Regions from separate parts of the Mucilaginibacter sp. FW306-07-L genome, predicted to be linked through region 3. Evidence: riboswitches for the same ligand, from Rfam matches in the RefSeq annotation. Region 3 holds a riboswitch; each other region holds the start of a gene.
The links. A riboswitch is a leader RNA that binds a small molecule or an ion and turns the genes downstream of it on or off. The one in region 3 is predicted to bind S-adenosylmethionine.

Region 1 (6,036 bases), 1.7 Mb from region 3:
AATTATCTTTGTGTTAATATAGTAAGCATGAAAAAAACCGCTTCCATAATATTCAGGTCAGCCTTTCTTATTTTAACGGGGGTGATTTTGGGTATCTATCTGGGTCGCGGCGATATGGACGGCCAGCCTTTCAGCCTGTCGTTAAATCGAAACGATAAAATGTCGAAAGTATTGCAACTGGTGCAGTACAACTACGTTGATTCGGTTAATGTGGATAGTATTGAGGGTGCCACAGTTAATGAGCTGCTGCAAAAGCTCGACCCGCATTCGTTATACCTGCCGCCGAGGCAGGCAACCGCTGTTAACGAGCGTTTAGAGGGCGGTTTTACCGGTTTAGGTATCGAATACAGTTTGCTTCGCGATACGCTGGTGATCACACAGGTCTATCCCGGCGGACCGGCAGCTAAGGCGGGCATACCGGGCGGTACCAGGGTATTAGCCGTTAACGGTAAGCCGTTTGCAGGTACCGGAATTACCGATAGCGCCGTAACTAAAATGCTGCTGCAAAAGGGCAAACAAGCCAATGCCATTACCGTCAGCGCTTTATTGCCTGATGATAATACAGTTAAAAAAACATTCACCATAAAGCCCGGGCGTGTACCATTAAGCAGCCTTGACGCGGCTTATGTTGCCGGTAACGATGTAGGCTATATCAAGATCAGTAAGTTCGCCGCCACTACCAATGCTGACTTTAAAAGGGCCATAACCCGGCTAAAAGCCGAAGGGGTTAAAAAGCTGGTGCTTGACCTGCGCGGCAATGGCGGCGGTTACCTTACCGCGGCTACTGAAATGGCCGATGAATTTTTACCCAAAGGCAAGCTTATTGTATACACCAAAGGCGTGCATGAACCACGTACCGATTACTTCGCCACCGATTCCGGCGCTTTTCAGCAAGGTAATATGGCGGTGCTGATCGACGAATATTCGGCTTCGGCCAGCGAGATATTATCCGGCGCTTTGCAGGATCTGGACCGTGCCGTAATTGTGGGCCGCCGTTCATTCGGCAAGGGTTTGGTACAGCAGCAGTTTCCGTTTGATGATGGATCGGCAATAAACCTTACTGTGGCGAGGTATTATACACCTTCGGGCAGATCAATACAGAAATCTTACAGCCGTGGCATCACCAGCTATCGTAATGAGCTGGCCGAACGTATGCGTAAAGGCGAGTTGTTTTCGGCCGAGATGAGTTTGAATGATAGCGCGCTGAATAAAAGATCGCCATACCGTACCAGCAGCGGCAAGCGGGTGTTTAGCGGCGGCGGCATTATGCCGGATGTTTTTGTACCCGCCGATACCGCGCAAAGTACCCCGCTTATCATTGCGCTGACCGACGCGCAGGCATTTACTTCATTCGTGCTTGATAAAATGCAGCCCACGCTACGCTCCTATAACGTGGCGGATAACTTTGTTAATACCTACACGGTAACCGATGCCGAACTGGATAGCTTTATGCACTATGCTTCGGGATTGATGAAGCCGGTGAGCAAGGCTGATGTGGCAGCCAACGCACCTGCTATAAAAACACTGCTAAAAGCCTATGCCGCCCGCTTTAAATGGGGCGATAGCGCGTACTTTCAGGCTGTAAATAATAACGACAGCGCATTTAACAAAGCGCTGACAGCTATCCGCTAAAAACAGTTGCACATTATAAACTTATTGTGCAATTTTGCAACGCTTATGGAGAAAGACGGAGGGATTAGACCCTGCGATGTCTTAGCAACCTGTGCTTACAAGGTGCTACATTCTACTTAACCGCAACTAAGTGGTTAGGAAAGATAAGCGAAAGTCAGATTACAACACCCGACTTTTCGAGATAAGCTGTATTTAGATTTGAGCTATTAGACATGAGATTTGAGATAACTTCAACGTTATTCGATCCCATAAATTTATGATACCTCGAATTTTTGATATGCGATTTTAGATGTATGGAGGTTGCTCTCACATCTCAAATCTCCTATCTCATATCTGAACAAATGGACATTAGAGAAGAACTTAAAAAACGCATACTGGTTATTGACGGGGCAATGGGTACCATGATACAGCGGTACCAGCTTACTGAAGCCGATTTTCGTGGCGAACGTTTTGCCGCGCATCCGTCGGACTTAAAAGGTAATAACGACCTGCTTAACCTTACGCGGCCCGATATTATTAAGGCCATACATGCCGAATACCTGGATGCAGGTGCAGATATAATCGAAACCAACACCTTCAGCACGCAGCACATATCGCTGGCCGACTACCACATGGAGGAATTGGCTTACGAAATGAGTTATGAGGGTGCCCGTATTGCCCGTGAGGTAGCCGACGAGTATAATAAAAAAACACCCGAGAAACCACGTTTTGTAGCCGGTGCCGTTGGGCCTACTAACCGTACCGCATCCATATCGCCGGACGTGAATGATCCCGGTTACCGTGCCGTGAGTTTTGACGATCTGGCCGGGGCTTATTATGATCAGGTACGCGGTTTGGTTGATGGCGGCTCGGACTTGTTACTGGTTGAAACTATATTTGATACCCTGAACGCCAAGGCGGCCCTGTTTGCCATCCAGCGCTATGCGGAAGAAAGCGGTAAGCATCTGCCGATCATGATATCGGGTACCATAACCGATGCTTCGGGCCGTACCCTTTCGGGGCAAACGGTTGAGGCGTTCTGGAACTCCATTCGCCATGCCAATTTGCTGTCGGTAGGGTTGAACTGTGCTTTGGGTGCCAAAGAGATGCGGCCATACCTGGAGGAACTTTCAAACAAGGCCGATGTATATATTTCAGCCTATCCTAACGCGGGCTTGCCTAACGAGTTTGGCGCGTATGATGAAACCCCGCACGAAACCGCGCACCAGGTTGATGATTTCATAAAAGCCGGACTGGTGAATATAGTCGGCGGCTGCTGCGGAACCACGCCAGATCACATCAGTTGTATTGCCGAGCGAGCTGAGAAATTTGCACCGCGCCAGTTACCGCAGATTGAACCATACCTGCGCCTGAGTGGTTTGGAGGCGGTAACACTTACGCCCGAAACCAATTTTGTAAACGTAGGTGAGCGTACCAATATCACCGGGTCGCCAAGATTCTCGAAGCTGATTTTAGCTGAGGATTATGAAGCTGCCTTAACCGTTGCCCGTCAGCAGGTAGAGGGCGGTGCCCAGGTCATCGACATTAACATGGACGAGGGCATGATCGACTCGGAAGCCGTGATGGTTAAATTCCTGAACCTGGTAGCTTCCGAACCTGATATTTCCAAGCTGCCCATCATGGTGGATTCATCCAAATGGACGGTGATCGAAGCTGGCCTGAAATGTTTGCAGGGTAAAGGCATCGTAAACTCCATCTCGCTTAAAGAGGGTGAAGAAAAATTTAAAGAATACGCTCGCAAGGTGCAAAGCTATGGCGCTGCCGTAGTAGTAATGGCGTTTGATGAAACCGGCCAGGCCGACTCACTGGAACGCCGTATCGAAATATGTCAGCGCTCATACAACATACTGGTTAACGAAGTTGGTTTCCCTCCGCAGGATATCATCTTCGATCCGAATATATTAACCGTGGCTACCGGTTTAGAGGAGCACAACAACTATGCGGTTGACTTTATTGAAGCCACCCGCTGGATAAAGCAAAACCTGCCGTACGCCAAGGTGAGCGGTGGGGTAAGTAATATATCCTTCTCTTTCCGCGGTAATAACGTGGTGCGTGAGGCTATGCACTCGGCATTTTTGTACCATGCCATTAGCGCCGGGTTGGATATGGGCATTGTGAACGCCGGTATGCTGGAGGTTTATGAGGAGATACCCAAAGACCTGCTGGTACTGGTAGAAGATGTGCTGCTTAACCGTCGCCCTGATGCTACCGAACGTTTGGTCGAGTTTGCCGATACCATAAAAAGCAAAGGCAAAGAGATCATCCGTGATGAGGAATGGCGCAAGGAGCCGGTTGAGAAACGCCTGTCGCACGCGCTGGTGAAGGGTATTATTGAGTACCTGGATGCCGACGTGGAAGAGGCGCGCCAGCAATACGCCCGCCCGCTGGAGGTGATTGAGGGGCCGCTGATGGATGGTATGAACATCGTAGGCGACCTGTTTGGTGCCGGTAAGATGTTTTTACCGCAGGTAGTAAAATCAGCCCGGGTAATGAAAAAGGCCGTAGCCTACCTGCTGCCCTTTATTGAAGCCGAAAAGGCAAAAAATGCCAATGCCTCCCAACGCAGCAATGCCGGTAAGGTGTTGATGGCCACCGTAAAAGGCGATGTGCACGATATCGGTAAAAATATAGTAGGCGTAGTACTGGCCTGTAACAACTTCGAGGTGATTGACCTGGGAGTGATGGTGCCGGCACAGCGTATTATTGAAGAAGCTAAAAAACACCAGGTAGATATTATTGGCCTGAGCGGATTAATCACACCATCGCTTGATGAGATGGTGCATTTTGCCAAGGAGATGGAGCGCGAAGGCTTTACCATTCCGCTTATTATTGGCGGGGCAACTACCTCACGTATACATGCCGCGGTAAAGGTAGCGCCCAATTACTCGGGAGCCGCCATACATGTGCTGGATGCATCGCGCAGCGTAACGGTGTGCAGCAACCTGATGAACGCCAATGTAAAGGACGATTATATTCAGGGTATAAAGGATGAATACGCCAAAGCCCGCGAGGCGCATTTAAACAAGCGTAACGATAAACGGTTTGTAAGCATTAATGATGCCCGCCGCATGAAGTGCAACATCAACCTGAATGGTTCCATCCCCAATAAACCAACATTTACGGGTACAAAGGTTATTGAATCGTATCCATTGGAGGAACTGCTGCCTTATATCGACTGGACACCGTTTTTTCATACCTGGGAGCTGCGTGGCAGTTACCCCAAAATATTTGACGATAAATTTGTAGGGCAGGAAGCGAAAAAACTGTTTGATGACGCGCAGGTACTGCTCAAGCGTATTGTTGACGAAAAGCTGCTTCATGCCAACGGGGTGATCGGTTTTTGGCCGGCCAACAGCGTGGGCGACGATATTGAACTTTATACTGATGAAACACGCCAGCACGTCATAACCAAAATACACACCCTGCGCCAGCAGGCCGAAAAAGCCAAGGACGAGCCATATTACGCCCTTGCCGATTTTATCGTGCCAAAGGATAGCGGCATCATCGACTATTGGGGTGGCTTTGCCGTAACTGCCGGTATTGGCTGCGACGAACTGGTGGCCGAATTTGAAAAGGATCACGACGATTATAACAGCATTATGGCCAAGGCACTTGCTGACCGCCTTGCAGAGGCCTTTGCCGAAAAAATGCACGAACTGGTACGTAAGGATTACTGGGGTTATGCTAAGGATGAGGAATTAAACAATCTCGATTTGATCAAGGAACAATACCAGGGCATCCGCCCGGCACCGGGTTACCCGGCCTGTCCGGATCATACGGAAAAAACAACCTTGTTTGAATTACTAAAGGCCGAAGACAACGCGCACATGCACCTTACCGAAAGCTTGGCCATGATGCCGGCCGCGTCGGTAAGCGGGTTTTACTTCGCGCATCCGCAGGCAAGGTACTTTGGCCTGGGTAAAATAAGCAAGGATCAGGTTACTGATTACGCCCGCCGCAAAGGTATGACCATTGAGGACGCTGAAAGATGGCTGGGGCCGAATCTTAATTATTAAGTGAGGGTAGCAGTTGCGGTGGCGGTAGCAGTAATTTTTTGTTAATTAGCATAGTATAAAAAGTAATGACAGGTAGTTTTAGGGATTTAAAAGTATATCAGTTGAGTTTTGAGTGCGCCAAAGAAATATTCAGGCTTACAAAAAACTTTCCTAAAGAAGAAACATATTCCTTGACTGATCAGATCAGGCGATCATCACGGTCGGTTTGTCCTAATATTGGCGAGGTTTATCGTAAACGTATATACCCTAAAAGTTTCACCGCCAAAATGGTTGATGCTGATGGTGAAGCTACTGAAACATCTATATGGCTTGACTTTGCTTTAGATTGTGAATATATTGATGAAGTAACACATGCCGCCTTATTTGCAAAGTATGAACAAATTGGGCG
Region 2 (6,036 bases), 140 kb from region 3:
TCGTAAAGAACTGATCCGTTTTGAGTTTGAGCAAGTGCATTACCGGCCATAGCCAGCAATGCACATAATGCGGAAAATGAAGTAAGTTTAGCTTTTTTTGATTGCCTTAAATATTGCCTTATTAATGTTCGTTTGCGTAGAGGTTTATTCATAGATCAGCTTGCGGCACGGTTTAAGTTAATCAGGTTATTATTATAAGCATCCAGGTAACCACGCGGCGAATTGCCGATGATAAACTTAAACACCCTGTTAAAGTTGGTGATGCTTTTAAAGCCGCATTTATAAGCGATGATGTTTATATTTTCAAACCTTTGCGAAATGAGCTTTTTACAGGCTTCGTTAATCCGGATCTCATTTAAAAATGAGATAAAGGTATGCCCGGTATGCTTTTTAAAATACCGGCAAAAGGATTCGGGTGTCATATATGCTACCTTAGCTACATCTTCCAACGTAAGCGGCTCCGAATAATGTTGAATTATGTAGTTGTAAATTTTACCTATACGCAAACCTTCGCTATCGGTAATGCCGGGCAAGGTGCCATAGGTTGATAATGGCTCGAGCTTGGTTTTTATGCCATTCATGCTCTTCATCAGGTTAAAAAACTCAACCAACTGATCCTGCCCTGCTGTTTTTTGTAAGGCCGACATGATCTGCATGATCTCATTTACCATGTAATGCGGAAACTTAAACCCCTGCTGATGCTGCTGGAGCAGTAAGGCATGATTTTTCATTTCGGGTAAGGCAAAAAGTGGCGCAAGTGTACCTTCAGGATTAAAAAAGATGGTTAATGCCTCAATCTGCTTTCCGCTATCAACACCAAAATATTCCGGGTTGCTTTTAAACACATGCGGCAGGTTAGCGCCGATAAAGAACACATCGCCCGGCGAATAATCATGCATATTGTTGCCGGTTATGAGTGTTCCCTCGCCCTTTTGTATCCAGGTTAACTGTACTTCTTTATGGCGGTGCAAATAGGGGTAATGATGCGGTTGGCACACTTTTTCAACTACCACACTCTTATCGTATGGCATAGGGATGGTGAACTGTAGTACTTTCATCGTTAATCAGTTAAAGCGTTAATTAGTAATGAACAATTTACAGTTAATTAACTTTCAAATGCAATTATTAACTACATAATGGTAATATTCAGTAATCAGTAGATAATATATTGCTATGTCCGGTTTTGCCTTGCAAATAAATTCAACAACCCAGAGTTGTTACTTGTAACAAACTGTAAATCAGCGATAAGTAAAGGTTTCAAAATTATATTACTTTAATAACGTTTTAGCACACCTCAACTTATCATACTTATTAAATAATATGATATAGTTAATATAAATGAAAAAGCACCTCCATCGCGGAGGTGCTCCATCCAACTTTAACTAATCATTTTATAAACCGAAACGGTTATAATAATTCAACATAGTGTAATTAATTACGCTGATGTAATGCGCATTAATAGGCTGATTGAATAAAACAAACTTAAATGATAGGCATACACTTATGTTACAGATAATTATCTGCTTATAACCTTATATTATCATAAGTTTGTTACAATGCAAACAAGAAACAGCATGTAAGTACTTGGAGTTACTGATATTATATTGCATCGGGGTATGGCAGTGGTTTAATAGAGAATTGTTAATACCGACAATAAAGCCGCCGCAAGCATTACAACACCTACATATATTATAAAGGTGCTGTTTCCGGAGCCATACGGATACTTCACAAATTTTCTCTTCCTCTTTTGGCAATGCATTCTGTTGATAGATTTATCTCTGTAAACGAGATCAGAAAATCATTGTTACGGGGATTGAATTTCTTAACAATTGTTTAATTGCCTTTAAACATAGTGGTGTATAACCAGCTCAAATTGATTGCTTTATTAACAATAAACTAACTCTTCCACCTGTTAAGCATCGACGTCGCGGGCAGATTCGAACTGCCGTATAAGGTTTTGCAGACCCCCACCTCTCCTCTCGGTCACGCGACTATTTTTATTCAATTAAGCCGCCTGCGAATTACGCAATGCAGCCAGTAGATTAACCGTATGTTCTACCTCGGCAGCAGTATTATATTTACTGAAAGAGAACCTGATGGTTTGTTTTGATGGATCAGCCCCTATAGCCTGCAGCACATGCGATGCTGAACCCGCCGAGCAGGCACTGCCACCTGAAACTGAGATATTGTTATCATCCAGGTATCCGATCAGGTTACCATTAGCGAAGTTAAGCGGAAAGGCAGCACTTAATACCGTATACAAACTTTTACCGGCATCGGCTGAGTTACCATTAAACTGTACACCGGGTATCAACTCGCTCAGCCCTTGTAGCATACTGTTTTTAAGCGATAGTACATAGGCCGCATGTTCATCAATATGGCTGTAAGCTATTTCAAGCGCCTTGGCTAAACCTACTATGCCGGGTATATTTTCGGTACCGGCGCGCAGGCGGCGTTCCTGTGAGCCGCCATGAATTAATTTTTCCAGTCCAACACCATCACGGCAGTATAAAAACCCTATGCCTTTAGGCCCATGAAATTTATGTGCTGATGCCGCGATGAAATGCGCGCCAAGCGTTTTAAGGTCATGTTTATAATGCCCCATGGTTTGCACGGTATCAGTATGAAATATAGCGTTGTGCCTACAACATTCCTCAGCGATCAGTTCAATATGGTTGATATTGCCAATTTCGTTATTAGCATGCATTACTGATACCAGCGCCCGTCCTTTGCTTTGCAACAAATATTCCAGGTGATCATGGTCAAGGTTGCCAAACTTATCTATGTTGATAAAGCTTAATTCTATCTCACCGGATGATTGCAGGGCTTTCAGTGTATTAAGCACAGCATGGTGCTCAAACGGTGTAGTTATTACATGCTTAATATTTTGAAGGCGCACGCCTGATAACAAAGCGGTATTATCAGCCTCAGTACCGCCGCTGGTAAATATGATCTCGGATGGATCGGCGTTAATTAAACCGGCAATGGTTTCGCGCGATTGTTCAATGGCTTGCTTTGCCAGTCGGCCATGCTGATGGGTTGATGAAGGATTGCCAAAGTTATCAATAAGGTACGGAGTAATGGTGTTGAATACTTCTCCGTCAATACGGGTGGTTGCTGCATTATCAAAGTAGATGCTCATATAATATTTCCTTTATAAATTAATTTTCAAACAGTTAACTTATCCGGAAAGAGCGTATGAACATACACCTTCTTATCTATCCCGGCATGTTACCGGGCAGGAATTAGCACCTTATACATTGCTGTACAGGTTGCTAAGACGTCATAGGGCCTTTCCCTCTGTCTTTCTGGATAAGTATTTAAAAGAACTATGATGCAAATATATAATTATATTCTACTAATCATATAGAATTTATAGATTATTTTTTTGAATATATAAATCATTGCTATTTAAGGTTTGGCTCAAGTTGCTTTAAGCCGTACATTTGCAACAGTGAACAAATTTTGCGTTTACATATTGCTCTTGCTTATTGCCGCCGATAACACCGAGCTGCATCAGCTATTAAAGCTGCCCGTTTTGTTTGAGCACTTTGCCGAACATAAACAGCGTGATAATAGCGTGAGCCTGATGCAATTCCTCTCCATGCACTACTGGGGCGATGATTTGAATGATAACGACAATGAGCGCGACATGCAGCTACCCTTTAAAAAGCTTGATGTGCATTCCGCCCATGTATTCTTTATACCGATGGTTCGCAGCATCACCATCAAAAATCACTTTGAAGCATTAAACAAACCATATCCTTTATACAGGCAGTGCTTTATTCCTGATCCTGCCTTAGCGGCTTTGTTTCGTCCGCCCTGTGCCTGATTTGCCTCCTTTTATTTCTTAATCGGGTATTAAATATGATGGCCTGCATTAATTGCATGCTATCAGTCTATTATTTATACCCGTTCTGTATCATTTAATAGGCAAATCATGCTTAATAAAATCATTCAGTTTTCAGTTAAAAACAAACTGGCAGTTGGCATTTTCACCGCGCTATGGATAGTTTATGGCGTATTTGAACTTAGCCGCCTGCCTATTGATGCCGTACCCGATATTACTAACGACCAGGTACAGATCATCACCACAGCACCATCATTAGGCGCACAGGATGTAGAGCGCCTGATCACCTTTCCTATTGAGCAGGCACTTAGCAATATTCCGCGTTTAAAAGAGAGCCGCAGCCTGTCGAGGTTCGGCCTCTCGCTTATATCCGTAGTATTTGAGGATGGTGTAGATGTTTACTGGGCACGCCAGCAGGTTACCGAACGCCTGCAACAGATAGACATTAATGAAAACGCCAACAAGCCCGAACTCGCGCCCGTATCAACCGGGCTGGGCGAGATCTATCAATATGTATTGCGCCCTAAACCCGGCTATGAAGATAAATACTCGTTGGCCGATCTGCGTACCATACAGGATTGGCTGGTGCGCCGCCAGTTGTTGGGCACCAAGGGCGTTGCCGATATATCAACCTTTGGCGGCGAACTAAAACAATATGAGGTGGCGGTTAACCCCATGCAGCTAAAATCAATGGGGCTGAGTATTACTGATGTGTTTAACGCCCTGCAAGCTAATAATCAGAATACGGGCGGCGCATATATCGAAAAAGGACCCACTGTATTATACATCCGCAGCGAAGGCTTGGCCGGCAGCATTGCCGACATTGAAAACATAGTGGTAAAAACCACATCGGCGGGTACCCCCCTGCTCATAAAAAACATTGCCGAGGTTAAGCTTGGCTCGGCCACAAGGTATGGCGCGCTAACCTACCATCCTATTGGCGAAGTTACCGGCGCTATCGTAATGATGCTGAAAGGCGAAAACTCCTCTGATGTTATCAAGAACGTAAAGCAGCGCATTGAGGAAATTAAAAAAACCTTGCCGGATGGACTGGAGATAGAGCCCTTCCTGGATCGTACCAAGATGGTGAATAACGCCATTGGTACGGTAGAGCATAACCTGATGGAAGGCGCGCTGATCGTGATTTTCGTACTGGTGATATTTTTGGGTAACCTGCGTGCAGGACTTATCGTTGCCTCAGTTATCCCCTTATCCATGTTGTTTGCCATTATCATGATGAATACCTTTGGCGTAAGCGGTAACCTGATGAGCCTTGGCGCGCTTGATTTTGGTTTGATAGTAGATGGTGCCGTAATTATAGTGGAAGCCATACTGCATCACCTGCATTTCTCTAAAAAATATCAAAATACCGATCAGCTTACACAGCAGGAACTCAATGAAGAAGTAACCGGTTCCGCTTCGCGGATGATGAACGCCGCTGTTTTCGGGCAGATCATTATCCTGATCGTTTACCTGCCGATATTATCACTCACCGGTATTGAAGGCAAAATGTTCAAGCCGATGGCGCAAACCGTGGCCTTTGCCATATTAGGCGCGTTCATTCTGTCGCTTACCTATGTGCCCATGATCAGCTCCATATTCATCAGCAAAAAGATCAGCCATAAGCCTAACCTGGCCGACAGGGTCATGGCACGTATTGAAAACGTTTACGAACGCCTGCTTACCCGTGCGCTCACCATCCGTAAAACCATGGTGGCCATAGCCTTTGCCTTGTTTGCCGTGGCGGTATTCATATTTTCGAGGATGGGCGGCGAGTTCATCCCCCAGTTAGAGGAAGGTGATTTTGCTGTTGAAACCCGCTTGCTGGTGGGTACTAACCTGAGCACTACCATTAAAAGCTTTAACCAGATCTCTACTTTATTAAAGGATAATTTTCCGGAGATAGAAAAGATCGTATCGCGCATTGGCGCTGCCGAAATACCTACCGACCCGATGCCTATTGAAGGTGGGGATATGATCATCGTACTGAAACCAAAAGGCGAATGGACAAGCGCGGCAAGCTTCCAGGAGCTGGCTTCAAAAATGTCGGCCGTGGTGCAAAATGCCGTGCCGGGTGTTACCCAAAGTTTCCAGTTCCCGGTACAAATGCGTTTTAATGAGTTGATGACCGGTGCCAAGCAGGATGTGGTTTGCAAAATTTTTGGTGAAGACCTGAATACCCTTTC
Region 3 (6,036 bases):
CCGGGTTACTGCTTAGCGGATTTGTGGTACCATAAGGTGAACCTAAAATATTTGCGCATACAATAAAGTGCTCCTCCGGATTAAAAAAGTCTTTGGCGCCAAACAGTCCTTTCCACCAATCAAGCACATCCGAATTGGCCGTTAGCGCATGGCAAACCCAGATCACATTGTCGCGGGTTTGGTTCAGCTTGCCATAGGTGTTAAAACCTATTTCCAGCTCATGCAGTTCCTTGCCCGATTCAAGTGTAAATTTTTGTGTATGCCTATATATTTCAGTACTCATTAGTATGTATTAGGCTCCCGGTTTACACCGGGAGCATCATTATAAATTATTACAAAGGTTATCGCACCTGTTCAATTTTGGCTAATGCCTGTTCAAAATCAGCCTTGATATCATCAATATGCTCAATACCTACAGCTACACGCAGCAAACCGGGAGTAACACCCGCGGCAAGCTGTTCAGCGTCGCTTAATTGCTGATGCGTGGTTGCCGATGGTTGGATGATCAGGGTTTTGGCATCGCCCACGTTAGCCAGGTGGCTTACCAGTTGCAGGTTATCTATCAGGGCAGAGGCATTAGCCTTATCGCCTTTAACCTCAAAGGTTAATACCGCGCCAAAACCATTACGCAAGTATTTTTTTGCAAGATCATGGTAAGGGGATGATGTAAGGCCGGGGTAGTTTACCTTAGCCACTAACGGATGCTGCTCCAGCCATTTGGCTAACTCAAGCGTATTATCAACATGGCGCTGAACGCGTAACGACAAGGTTTCCAAACCCTGTATCAGCAACCATGAATTAAATGGCGATTGTGACGGGCCAAAGTCGCGCAGGCCTTCAACCCGCGCACGGATGATGTATTGGATATTGCCAAACGGGCCGCCGATGCCAAATACATCATTAAATACCAGGCCATGATAACCATCGGACGGTTGGGTAAACTGCGGAAATTTGCCATTGCCCCAGTTGTAATTACCGCCATCAACAATAACGCCGCCAATGCTGGTGCCGTGTCCGCCGATCCATTTGGTGGCTGATTGTACTACAATGTGCGCGCCATGCTCCAGCGGGCGAAAAAGGTAACCGGCAGCACCAAAAGTATTATCAACTATTAAAGGCAGATCGTGCTTGTTGGCAACGGCCGCTATCTTTTCAAAATCAGGAATGTTAAATTCAGGGTTACCGATGGTTTCCAGGTAGATGGCTTTGGTGCCCTCGTTAATCAAGGCTTCAATGCTTTCTGCCGAATCGTTTTTGGCAAAACGGGCTTCAATGCCCAGCCGTTTAAACGATACCTTGAACTGGTTGTAAGTACCGCCGTACAAATATGGTGAGGTTACAAAGTTATCACCGGCTTGAAGAATGTTATTCAACGCTAAAAACTGAGCTGCCTGGCCTGATGCAGTGGCTAAAGCCGCAACACCGCCCTCTAATGCCGCTACGCGTTTCTCAAACACGTCGGTAGTAGGGTTCATCAGGCGGGTATATATGTTACCGAATTCCTTTAGCGCGAATAAGTTTGCGCCATGCTCGGCATTGTTGAAAACGTATGAGGTAGTTTGGTACAGCGGTACGGCACGTGCGCCCGTAGTGGCATCAACTTCCTGACCGGCGTGTAATTGTAAAGTCTCAAATTTAAGGTTCGTAGCAGACATGATTTTTTGGGATTAATTTATAAAAGGTTAATGTTTTGTTTGTTTAGCAACAGGATATAAGTATCCCGTTCGGTTACACGCGTACATACAGAAGTGGTTAGCGTGTTAATTAGTGTGGCTTAGCAGCAACACATGCGCATACAGCAACAACGGTTTAAACCATATTGATTATACTGTACTACGTTTTCGAGAATGCTAAATAAACTTTTCATTTGTTTGTTAATTTATATTTCCCGGGGTTATTCTTCCGGGGCAGGAATTGGCACCTTCTTCAGTTGCTGAAGGGTTGCCAGCGGGTATTTGAGCCTGTTCTCTCGCCGCTTCTTTATAAACCAAACCTTTTTGAGGGGAATGATCTTAAATATTTGCTGCCAAATATTGTTGCAAATGTATGTTAAAGATATTTATAAATCCAAATTTTATTTGTTTTAAACGCTAAAAACATTCCAAAGCCTGGTCAAGATCAGCAAAGAGGTCATCAACATGCTCCAGCCCGACAGATACCCGAAGCAGGTTGCGCGGCGTTTTGGTATCAGGCCCTTCAATTAACGCCCGGTGTTCTATCAGGCTCTCTACACCACCCAAACTGGTGGCCTGGGTAAATAGTTTGAGGGCATTAATTACCTTACTTGTTTCCTGCTGGCCGCCTTTAACTAAAAATGACAGCATCCCACCATATAAGCTCATTTGTGCCGATGCCAGTTCGTGCTGCGGATGCGAGGCCAATCCGGGATATAATACTTGCTCCACCTTATCATGACCTTCCAGAAAATCCGCTATTTGCTGCGCGTTACTTACATGCCCACGTACACGATAGGGCAGTGTTTTTATACTCCTTACCAGATAATAGCAATCAGCAGGTGAGGGGATAGCGCCGCCCATTTCCTGTACCTGACGTATCTTTTGCCACCAGTCGCTTTTTTCAGATGTTATTAATGCGCCGCCCATTAGGTCACTGTGGCCGCCAAAGTATTTGGTGCTGGAGTGCATTACCAGGTCGGCACCCAGTGCAAGTGGTTGCTGGCAGATAGGAGTTGCGAAGGTATTGTCGCATACCACTTTTATACCCTTGGCATGAGCTATGCTAACCACTTTTTTTATATCAGAAAGTTTTAATAACGGGTTTGATGGGGTTTCTATCCAGATAACGCCTGTATTTGGTTTTATGTGTTGTTGGAGAACTGTTTCATCGTTCACATCAATAAAATCAAACTCTAAGATACCGGCGAAAAGGTTTTTAACTTGGTTGCGCAGGCCGTGGTACATATCATCAGGCAAAATAATGTGCGTGCCCGGTTGCAGTGATTGAAATACCGCCATGCCCGCCGCGTTTCCGGATGAAAAAGCCGCGGCATCAGCGCCGCCCTCAAGTTGTGCCAAAACATTCTCTAACGATGTCCGGTTAGGGTTTGATGAACGACTGTAAATGTGGCCTGAAAGGTATTCGCCCTGTTCATCCTTTATAAATGTGGTTGAAAGGGTAATAGGCTGTATAACCACGCCCGAAGATTTATCAGGGTGATTACCGGCATGTATGGCGATGGTTTCAATTTTCATAGCAATATTTGTAGCGTACGGCGGTAAATGTACGTATTGATAAAAAACCTGAATAATGAAAAATGTAATATTAATGGTTTTAATAGCGGTTTCTGTTTTTGCATGTAAAGCCACTCGTATAACTAAGGATGATAACGCCATTGATCCTGAAAGCCTTAGCGGGCAGTGGGACTGGAAAAGAACAACCGGTGGCTTTGCCGGCGTAACCACAACGCCCGAAACCGCCCGGTATATATTACATATTGAGTTTAAGAACGGCGAATTGCTGTTTTACAAGAATAATCAGATTACGCAGCAATACCGTTATACCATCAGTAAAGGCCAAACCATCTTTTCAACTGATCCGTTATATATCATCAATCCTGATACAGCGGCTAACGCACTGCCGCTTGTGATCACCAAAATGGTTAAGGATACCATCGTACTGGCTGATAATGTGAATGATGGCTTTTCATCAACCTATGTAAAAAGGAAAAATTAAGTTGCTGATAACTGTTAGATGTGGCAACGCCTATGTAAAAACAATGTCAATTACGGGTAGGTTTACGGAATAAGGTAGCGTTATGCCTGTAGTATTTATGCATTTTACTACCTTTGATAAACTTTTATTAAATGCATAACACAGATAGTTTACAGGTAATACTGAATGATCCAAACTTATCTGCTGATTTAAAAGACATTGCACAAAAGGTACTCAACCTGCAACGCATCAGCTTTGACGAGGGTGTGCTGTTATATGAAAAAGCTGAACTCGGCTATCTTGGCACTTTAGCAAATTATATACGCAACGCCAAACATGGCGACAAAACATATTTTAACCGTAACTTCCATATCGAACCCACTAACCTTTGTGTGTACGATTGTAAATTCTGCTCTTATTCGCGCCTGATAAAACAGCGTGGCGAAGGGTGGGAGTATACCATGGAAGAAATGCTCGACATCGTCAAGAAATATGATAACGAGCCCGTTACCGAGGTGCATATTGTAGGCGGCGTATTGCCGCAATATGATGTACCTTTTTATACCGAACTCTTTACCCGTATCAAACAACATCGCCCTGATCTGCATGTTAAGGCCTTAACGCCTGTTGAATACCATTATATATTCAAAAAGGCTAAAATTGATTACGCTACGGGTATGCAACTGATGAAGGAGGCCGGATTGGAATCAATGCCGGGTGGTGGTGCGGAGATATTTCATCCTGAGGTGCGTGACCTGATCGCTAAAGACAAATGTACCGGCGACCAGTGGCTACAGATACACGAGGAATGGCATAAGCTGGGTATGCGCTCAAACGCTACCATGCTGTACGGCCATATTGAAAAGTACTGGCACCGGGTTGACCACATGGAGCAGCTACGCCAATTGCAGGATATAACAGGAGGCTTCCAAACATTCATCCCGCTTAAATTCCGTAATCAGGATAACCAGATGTCAAACGTGCCAGAGTCGACCGTGTTAGAAGATCTGCGTAATTACGCCATAGCACGTATCTATTTGGACAACTTTGATCACATTAAGGCTTACTGGGCCATGATCAGCAGGAATACCGCACAGCTTTCCCTAAATTTTGGTGTGGATGATATTGATGGTACACTTGACGATACCACCAAAATATATTCCATGGCAGGCGCGGAAGAGCAGCACCCGGCCATGAGCACCAAGGAACTGGTTGAGTTGATTAAACAGGTTGGCCGTCACCCCATTGAACGTGACACTTTATACAACGTAGTTACCGATTTTAAAGACCATGTGTTTGCCGAAGAAGTTAAACCTAAGTTCTATAAACTTCCGGTGGTTAATTGAGGTAAAAGCGGTTATTTAAGCTAAAAGCATAAAGGTAAAAGCGGAAAGGTTAAGGGTAAAAGCGAAAAAGTAAAAGCTCAAAGCTGATTTACAAAAGAGTGTAAGCTTTATGCTTTGGACTTTAAGCTTTAAGCTAAAATCGCTTTTCGCTTTAAAAAAAGAATGATACAAAAAACACTATATATTGTACGCCATGGGCAAACCGACCTGAATAAACAGGGGATTGTGCAGGGGCGGGGGATGAACACTGATTTGAACAACGAAGGACGGGCGCAGGCCGCTTTGTTTTATGAGGCCTATAAACAAGTCCCGTTTGATAAGATCTATATTTCTGAATTAAAGCGTACGCAGCAAAGCATTCAAAAGTTTATTGACTTAGGTATTCCCTTTGAAAAGCTTGCCGGGCTTGATGAATTGGCTTGGGGCAGACTGGAAGGGCAACCCAGCACGCCCGAAAATAAAGCGGCATTTTTAGACCTGATGCGTAACTGGCTTGATGGTAACCTGGATGCCAAAATAGAAGGCGGCGAAAGCCCTAATGAGGTTAAGTTAAGGCAGCAGGAAGCTATAAAGGTGATCTTATCTTATCCTGAAGAAAAAAATGTTTTGGTATGTATGCACGGCCGCGCCATGAGGCTGCTGATGTGTTTGCTTACCGATCGGCCGCTTACGGAAATGGATACCTTTCCGCACCAAAACCTGGTGTTGTATAAGGTTACCTTTGACGGCCAAAAATTTGAGATTGTTGACTTTAATAATGCCCTGCACTTAAAGCAGGCCTGAGGTATTTGTGAAAAAGATTAGAATTTCGGCGGTTAGCTATACTAACACCACGCCCTTTATATACGGTATACAGCATACCGATTTCTTTAATAAAATTGATCTTAGTTTAGATATTCCGGCTGATTGCGCCCAAAAGCTGATTGACGACGAAGCGGATATTGGTTTAATACCCGTTGCCGCTACCTTAAATATGCCTGAGTGGCACATCGTGTCCGACTATTGTATTGGTGCCAAT

Region 1: linked by a shared signal. The riboswitch ahead of metH (methionine synthase) and the one ahead of AC3WJC_RS08530 (O-acetylhomoserine aminocarboxypropyltransferase/cysteine synthase family protein) in region 3 are both predicted to bind S-adenosylmethionine.
Region 2: linked by a shared signal. The riboswitch ahead of AC3WJC_RS09150 (cysteine desulfurase family protein) and the one ahead of AC3WJC_RS08530 (O-acetylhomoserine aminocarboxypropyltransferase/cysteine synthase family protein) in region 3 are both predicted to bind S-adenosylmethionine.

The regions. Positions count from the first base shown of each region.
Region 1 is NZ_JBYSXI010000001.1:265,911-271,946, forward strand. It holds gene AC3WJC_RS01185 (S41 family peptidase) at 28-1,632, shown strand; SAM riboswitch class I at 1,673-1,782, shown strand; gene metH (methionine synthase) at 1,974-5,648, shown strand; gene AC3WJC_RS01195 (four helix bundle protein) at 5,714-6,036, shown strand, end outside.
Region 2 is NZ_JBYSXI010000001.1:2,086,816-2,092,851, forward strand. It holds gene AC3WJC_RS09135 (DUF885 family protein) at 1-152, opposite strand, end outside; gene AC3WJC_RS09140 (AraC family transcriptional regulator) at 156-1,058, opposite strand; tRNA gene AC3WJC_RS09145 (tRNA-Cys) at 1,923-1,993, opposite strand; gene AC3WJC_RS09150 (cysteine desulfurase family protein) at 2,006-3,142, opposite strand; SAM riboswitch class I at 3,212-3,319, opposite strand; gene AC3WJC_RS09155 (hypothetical protein) at 3,455-3,832, shown strand; gene AC3WJC_RS09160 (CusA/CzcA family heavy metal efflux RND transporter) at 3,941-6,036, shown strand, end outside.
Region 3 is NZ_JBYSXI010000001.1:1,943,318-1,949,353, forward strand. It holds gene AC3WJC_RS08525 (homoserine O-acetyltransferase family protein) at 1-283, opposite strand, end outside; gene AC3WJC_RS08530 (O-acetylhomoserine aminocarboxypropyltransferase/cysteine synthase family protein) at 342-1,655, opposite strand; SAM riboswitch class I at 1,877-1,989, opposite strand; gene AC3WJC_RS08535 (trans-sulfuration enzyme family protein) at 2,091-3,212, opposite strand; gene AC3WJC_RS08540 (hypothetical protein) at 3,268-3,693, shown strand; gene mqnE (aminofutalosine synthase MqnE) at 3,825-5,018, shown strand; gene AC3WJC_RS08550 (histidine phosphatase family protein) at 5,181-5,801, shown strand; gene AC3WJC_RS08555 (menaquinone biosynthetic enzyme MqnA/MqnD family protein) at 5,809-6,036, shown strand, end outside.